One region of the Variovorax restrictus genome, then DNA from elsewhere that is predicted to be linked to it. Evidence: predicted binding sites of a transcription regulator. Region 1 holds the regulator's gene; the other holds the start of a gene.
What was found. Region 1 encodes NrdR, which represses ribonucleotide reductase genes. Its sites were predicted from a motif close to CACNANATNTNGTG; they were not measured.
Positions count from the first base shown of each region.

Region 2: the regulator NrdR is predicted to act here: its motif matches at 2,138-2,151, upstream of ACSFA0_RS05125 (ribonucleoside-diphosphate reductase subunit alpha).

Region 1 covers NZ_JBPJZH010000001.1:2,655,970-2,659,371, reverse strand. The annotation lists gene ACSFA0_RS12570 (PilW family protein) at 1-120, opposite strand, end outside; gene pilV (type IV pilus modification protein PilV) at 107-658, opposite strand; gene ACSFA0_RS12560 (GspH/FimT family pseudopilin) at 652-1,209, opposite strand; gene nrdR (transcriptional regulator NrdR) at 1,348-1,791, opposite strand; gene glyA (serine hydroxymethyltransferase) at 1,889-3,133, opposite strand; ZMP/ZTP riboswitch at 3,176-3,302, opposite strand; gene ACSFA0_RS12545 (lytic transglycosylase domain-containing protein) at 3,344-3,402, opposite strand, start outside.
Region 2 covers NZ_JBPJZH010000001.1:1,081,782-1,085,183, forward strand. The annotation lists gene ACSFA0_RS05125 (ribonucleoside-diphosphate reductase subunit alpha) at 1-2,036, opposite strand, end outside; gene ampD (1,6-anhydro-N-acetylmuramyl-L-alanine amidase AmpD) at 2,405-3,013, opposite strand; gene ACSFA0_RS05135 (sigma-54-dependent transcriptional regulator) at 3,006-3,402, opposite strand, start outside.

The sequences.
Region 1 (3,402 bases):
CAATCCCAAGGCAATTCCAACCAACAACTCGATCAGCGTCAGGCCAAGCTGTTGCCTCGGGCTAGATGGGCGTGGGAGGGGCGCCGCTCTCGCGATTTGCAGTGTTTTAGGGTTGCACATAGACCAAATGGCAGAGATGCGTTGCGGGGCACTCGATACCCTCGACCACGGCACTTGGAAGAAAGGGCGTTTTGTAGTCGTCCGAATCGCTGGCTTCGTTCTTTTTCCACGCCACGATGATTCCTAGTTGTCGGCGATTGCTCGAAGTTGCCTCGTCGGTCGACAGGAAAAGGTTTGCTTGGCCCAGCGGAAGTATCTGGGCGACATTTGCTTTCCACTTCGCCAGATCCCAGAGAGCAAGCTCCTCAGGAAGACAATTTGTGGTTGCGCAATCTACCGTGGGTTGGGGCACCGTCGCCGTGAAGTCGCTGACATAAGCGCCAATTTGAGAATAGCTGCCTGGGTTGGTCTTGATTCGCTCGGAAAAATCCTCGATCAGCCGCACTGCCTGACCCCGTCTGACGCCGGTTTGTGTCTCCGCCAGCAGGCGCAGCTGAACGCCGAGCATTCCTAATACCGCCACCGCCAGAATGGCAATGGAAACGAGTGACTCCAGCAGCGTAATGCCTCGCTGCCGCGATCGGTTCGAGCTCAACATTCTGTTCCTTCGGTAGTTCTGATTCGACCGCCAGAATTGACGCAAATCTTCAGAGGAAAGCGAAGTGGAGTGGACAAGTCGCCCAGTTGGAAGGAGTACGCGCCGAGTCCGTTGATCTGTCCCCAGCCATCGAGCACGACGATGTTCTTGCTGGAGGTGGTCGATACACCAATGGGCCTGTTCGAGGTCTGGATGATCGTGTCGCCGGTGTCGAGCGTCTTGTTGCCATTGGCGTCAAACGCGATCATCCAACCGCAATTCCACGCGCCGTCGCTTCCGCCAATGCAGGTATCGGGAATGGAAAGGATGGGCGCCACGAGAATTCGTCCGCCGCGGCGAATGGCCTCGGTACGGGCCAGCGACAGCGTGCGAGAGAGGTCTTCTGCCGCCCGCCGAACCCGATATCGGCCCACTACGTCGGAGAAACTGGGCGCGGCCAAGGCGCCAAGAATTGCGACGATCGCAATGACGACCATGAGCTCCACGGCCGTGAATCCACCCGTCTTGCGCGACGTGGATTGAAACGGAAAGAGGGCTTCGTTGGGTCGCATGATCCGGCGCATGCTATACGCAGGATCAATGAATCAGGCGGCGACCCGGCTCAACGGTTTAAATCAACCGATGAAAGGCGCGCAATTCAATTGCGTGACATTCTGGCAAGATTGCGAATTGAATTTGACAAATGCAGATCAAATGTCGCGCAGCAATTGCCTGAACTCGTCCACGTCCTCGAAGCTACGGTACACCGAGGCAAAGCGCACGTAGGCGACCTTGTCCAGCTTCTTCAGCTCCCGCATGACAAGCTCACCGACCTTGGTCGATTCGATTTCCCGAAGGCCGCTGGACAGGAGCTTTTGCTCCATGCGAAAGAGGGCGCCGTCGATCTGCTCGATGCTGACCGGCCGCTTACGCAGGGCCAGCATCATCGAGGCGCGCACCTTGGTCGAGTCGAAGTCGGCACGGCTGCCGTCCTTCTTCACGACGACTGGGAAGTTGACGTCCGGCCGCTCGTAGGTCGTGAAACGCTTGTCGCAGTCGCCGCACTGGCGGCGGCGCCGGACGAAGTCGCCGTCTTCCGAAACGCGGGTTTCGACGACCTGCGTTTCGGCGTGACCGCAGAATGGGCACTTCATGCGGCCGGACCGCCCGACGCCGGGCCGCCCCAAGGCGGGCGCGGCCCCTCTGGAGGGCAGCGAGCACACGAAGTGCCGAGCGTGGGGGCCACGTTTTTCAACGGTAAACCGGGAAGCGACTGGTCAGCGCATGCACCTTGGCGCGCACGGCCTCGATGTTCGCTGCGTCGCGCGGGTTGTCCAGCACATCGGCCACCAGGTGGGCGGTGGCGCGGGCCTCTTCGTCCTTGAAGCCGCGCGTCGTCATCGCCGGGGTGCCGATGCGCACGCCGCTGGTGACCATCGGCTTTTCCGGGTCGTTCGGGATCGCGTTCTTGTTGATGGTCATGTGCGCGCTCCCCAGCACCGCTTCGGCTTCCTTGCCGGTGATGCCCTTGGAGCGCAGGTCGACCAGCATGACGTGGCTCTCGGTGCGGCCGCTCACGATGCGTAGGCCGCGCGCTATCAGCGTCTCGGCGACGATCTGCGCGTTTTTCACGACCTGCTGCTGATACGCCTTGAACTCGGGCGCCATCGCTTCCTTGAAGGCCACGGCCTTGGCGGCGATGACGTGCATCAGCGGGCCGCCCTGCAGGCCGGGGAAGATTGCGCTGTTGATGGCCTTTTCGTGCTGCGACTTCATCAGGATGATGCCGCCGCGCGGGCCGCGCAGGCTCTTGTGGGTCGTGGACGTGACCACGTCGGCATGCGGCACCGGGTTGGGGTACACGCCCGCAGCCACCAAGCCGGCGTAGTGGGCGATGTCGACCATGAAGATCGCGCCGACGTCCTTGGCCACCTTGGCGAAGCGCTCGAAGTCGATGCGCAGCGAGTAGGCAGATGCTCCCGCGATGATCAGCTTGGGCAGGTGCTCGTGCGCCTTGCGTTCCATCGCGTCGTAGTCGATGGCTTCGTTCGCGTCGAGGCCGTAACTGACGACGTTGAACCACTTGCCGCTCATGTTCAGCGGCATGCCATGCGTCAAGTGACCGCCTTCGGCGAGACTCATGCCCATGATGGTGTCGCCGGGCTTCAAGAAGGCGAGCATCACGGCTTCGTTGGCCGAGGCGCCGCAATGCGGCTGCACGTTAGCGGCGTCGGCACCGAAGATCTGCTTGATGCGGTCGATGGCCAGTTGCTCGGCGATGTCGACGAATTCGCAGCCGCCGTAATAGCGCTTGCCGGGGTAGCCTTCGGCGTATTTGTTCGTGAGCTGCGAGCCCTGGGCCTGCATGACGGCTGGCGAGGCGTAGTTCTCGCTTGCGATCAGTTCGATGTGGTGTTCCTGGCGGACGTTCTCGGCCTGGATGGCGGCCCAGAGTTCGGGGTCGGTCTGTTCGACCAGGATGTCGCGGTGGTACATGGCAGTCCTTTGAAGACGGTGGTCCTTGTTCGTCGATCAAACAAGGGCTGCCCAGGCGAACGGCTGATCACCCGGTAGGGCCGGGCGGCACGCTTCCCAGTGGTAGTCCACGTCAGCGCCGTCGGCCCCGAAAAGGGCGCGGCGCCTATCGCCAGTCGCGTACCCGGCGAGTGTAGCCGAGGGCCGACCAGCCGGGAGCAGGACCGTCGATCAGGAGTCTGCCAACAACGCCACCTTTTCCGGCGGCGCCACGGGCGTTCCTTCCGGTT
Region 2 (3,402 bases), 1.6 Mb from region 1:
AGCGCGTCCTGGAAGCCCATGAGGCCCAGGCCGACCGGACGGTGGCGCAGGTTCGAGTCGCGTGCCTTCTTGACCGCGTAGTAATTGATGTCGATCACGTTGTCGAGCATGCGCATCGCCGTCGAGATCGTCTTCTTGAGCTTGACCTGGTCGAGCACCTTGGAGGTGACGCCGTTGGCGTCGGGCGTGCCGTCCTTCAGGTGATTGATCAGGTTGACCGAGCCCAGGTTGCACACGGCAGTCTCGGTGTCGCTGGTGTTCAGCGTGATCTCGGTGCACAGGTTCGACGAGTGCACGACGCCGGCGTGCTGCTGCGGCGAGCGCACGTTGCAGGCGTCCTTGAACGTGATCCAGGGGTGGCCGGTCTCGAACAGCATCGTGAGCATCTTGCGCCACAGGTCGGCCGCGGGCAGCGTGCGCGAGGGCTTGATCTCGCCGCGCAGCGCCTTCTCTTCGTAGGCGACGTAGGCCTTTTCGAACTCGGCGCCGAACAGGTCGTGCAGGTCGGGCACGTTGTTGGGCGAGAACAGCGTCCAGGTGCCCTTTTCCATCACGCGGCGCATGAAGAGGTCGGGGATCCAGTTGGCGGTGTTCATGTCGTGCGTGCGGCGGCGGTCGTCGCCGGTGTTCTTGCGCAGCTCCAGGAACTCCTCGATGTCGAGGTGCCAGGTTTCGAGGTAGGTGCAGACGGCGCCCTTGCGCTTGCCGCCCTGGTTCACGGCCACGGCCGTGTCGTTGACGACCTTGAGGAAGGGCACGACACCCTGCGATTCGCCGTTGGTGCCCTTGATGTGGCTGCCCAGGGCGCGCACGCGGGTCCAGTCGTTGCCCAGGCCGCCAGCGAACTTCGACAGCAGCGCGTTTTCCTTGATCGACTCGTAGATGCCGTCCAAGTCGTCGGGCACGGTCGTGAGGTAGCAGCTCGACAACTGCGAGCGCAGCGTGCCGGCGTTGAACAGCGTGGGGGTCGACGACATGAAGTCGAAGGACGACAGCACTTCGTAGAACTCGATGGCGCGCGCCTCGCGGTCGATCTCGCCCAGCGACAGGCCCATGGCCACGCGCATGAAGAAGGCCTGCGGCAGCTCGATGCGGGTCTTGCGCACATGCAGGAAGTAGCGGTCGTACAGGGTCTGCAGGCCGAGGTAGTCGAACTGGTTGTCGCGTTCGGCCTTCAGGGCGGCGCCCAGGCGCGGCAGGTCGAACTGCAGCAGCTTCTCGTCGAGCAGGTCGTTGTCGACGCCCTTCTTGATGAACTGCGGGAAGTAGTCGACGTAGGCTTGCGAGCGCTCGGCGGGCATCACTTCGCGGCCGATGATCTCCTTGAAGATCGTGTGCAGCAGCAGGCGCGCGGTCGCGAAGGTGTAGTCGGGGTCCTTCTCGATCAGCGTGCGGGCGGCCAGGATCGAGGCCTTGTAGACCTCGTCGAGCGGCACGCCGTCGTACAAGTTGCGCATCGTCTCGGCCTGGATCGGCGCGGCCGTGATGCTGTCGCCCAGGCCTTCGCAGGCCGATTCGATCAGGCCCTTGAGTTCGTTCAGGTCGAGGGCGACGCGCTCGCCGCGGTCCAGCACGTGCAGCGTCGGCGCTGCGGGCGCTTCCTGTGCGACCTGCTTGGAACGTTCCTGCGTGCGGCGTTCGCGGTAGAGCACATACGCGCGGGCGATCTCGTGGTGCCCGCCACGCATGAGGCCGAGTTCGACCTGGTCCTGCACGTCCTCGATGTGGAAGGTGCCGCCGCCCGGACGCGAGCGCACCATGGCGCGCACGACGGCCTGCGTCAGCGTGTCGACCGTCTCGCGCACGCTGGCCGATGCCGCGCCCTGCGTGCCGTGCACCGCGAGGAAGGCCTTCATCATCGCGATGGCGATCTTGTTCGGCTCGAAGGGCACCACCGCGCCGTTGCGGCGAATGATCTGGTAATGCGCCAGGGCGTTGCCGGCGGGCGAGCCGGCGGTGTCGCGGGCTGCCGTGCCGACGGTGGGCGAGGGCGTGGCGCGGGTGGTGGCGGACGGTTGGTTCAGGGCGGTTTGCATTCGGTCCTCTGTTGGCAAATTCTTGTTGGGGGAAGGGTGCGGCGGAAGCGGTGTCCGGCGCTGGCGGCCGGGGAATCTTGGAGGAAGCCGGCCAGGCAGCACACTATATCTAGTGTGTGAGGGGGTCACAATCACTAGATGTAGTGTTTTTCACGAAGATCAAGGTCTGTGAAAAATGTCACACGAGGTGTTGAAGCCCCCGCATTGCCGCATGGCGACTGCATCGTTTCTACCCAAGCCAGCAGTGACGCACTTTCCCAGCGGATTTGGGCTTGAAAGCCGCATGGTTGCTGGACATCCGCCGGCCGTTTCGAGCCGCACGCAGAGCAAACGGCCGGGCATCGACAGCGAGCCCTCGATTGAAATTTCTAGCGGCTTTGCGTCTGCGGCGGAAACATTGCGCCCGGCCAGCCGGTGTCGGCCTGCAGGCGTGCCCACTGGAAGCCGGCGCCGGGGTCGTGCTTGCGTCCCGGCGCGATGTGCTCGTGGCCGGCGACGAAGTCGATCGGGTAGTGCTGCGCGATCGCCGGGCAGAGCGCGGCGAGGGTGGTGTACTGCGCGTCGTCGAAGCGCTCGCCCTCGAGGCCTTCGAGTTCGATGCCGATGGAGTCGTCGTTGCAGTTGTCGCGACCGCGCCATGCCGACGCACCGGCGTGCCAGGCGCGCGCGTCGCAGCTCACGAACTGCCACAGCGCACCGTCGCGCCGCACATAGAAGTGTGAAGAAACCTCGGCGCCGCGGATCTGCTGGAAGTACGGGTGCGCGTCCCAGTCGAGGCGGTTGGTGAAGAGTCGCTCCACCTCGTCGCCACCGTAGTGCCCGGGCGGCAGGCTGATGGAATGCAGCACGATCAGGTCGATCTGCGCCCCCGCAGGCCGCGGTCCGAAGTTCGGCGACGGCAGACGGTTCGCGCCGCGCAGCCAGCCGTCCTGCCAAAGGCCGGGCTCGACCTCGCCGGCCTCGGTCGCGTCACTCATCGCCGCCGGCATCGTCGTGGCCGTTGGGCGTGCCGATGCCCAGCCGCGCGATGCGGTAGCGGATCTGCCGCAGGCTCAGCCCCAGACGTGCGGCCGCGGCGGTGCGGTTGAAGCCGCTTTCGCGCAGGGCACGCACGAGGATCTCGCGCTCCTGCTGGTCGAGATAGGTCTGCAGGTCGGCGGGCACGGCGGGCGGCGCATCGACGTTCGCGGACGCCGGCGCGGCGACCACGGTCGGCTGCGGCGGCTGCAGCTGCGCGGGCGCCGGGATGGCCATCGCCATCGGTGCGAAGTCGGACACGCGCTCCAGCGGCGCGATGTTGCTCGGCTCGAAGTCCAGATGCAGCTCGTCGCCGTCGTTGAGCGCCACCGCGCGGTGCAGCAGGTTC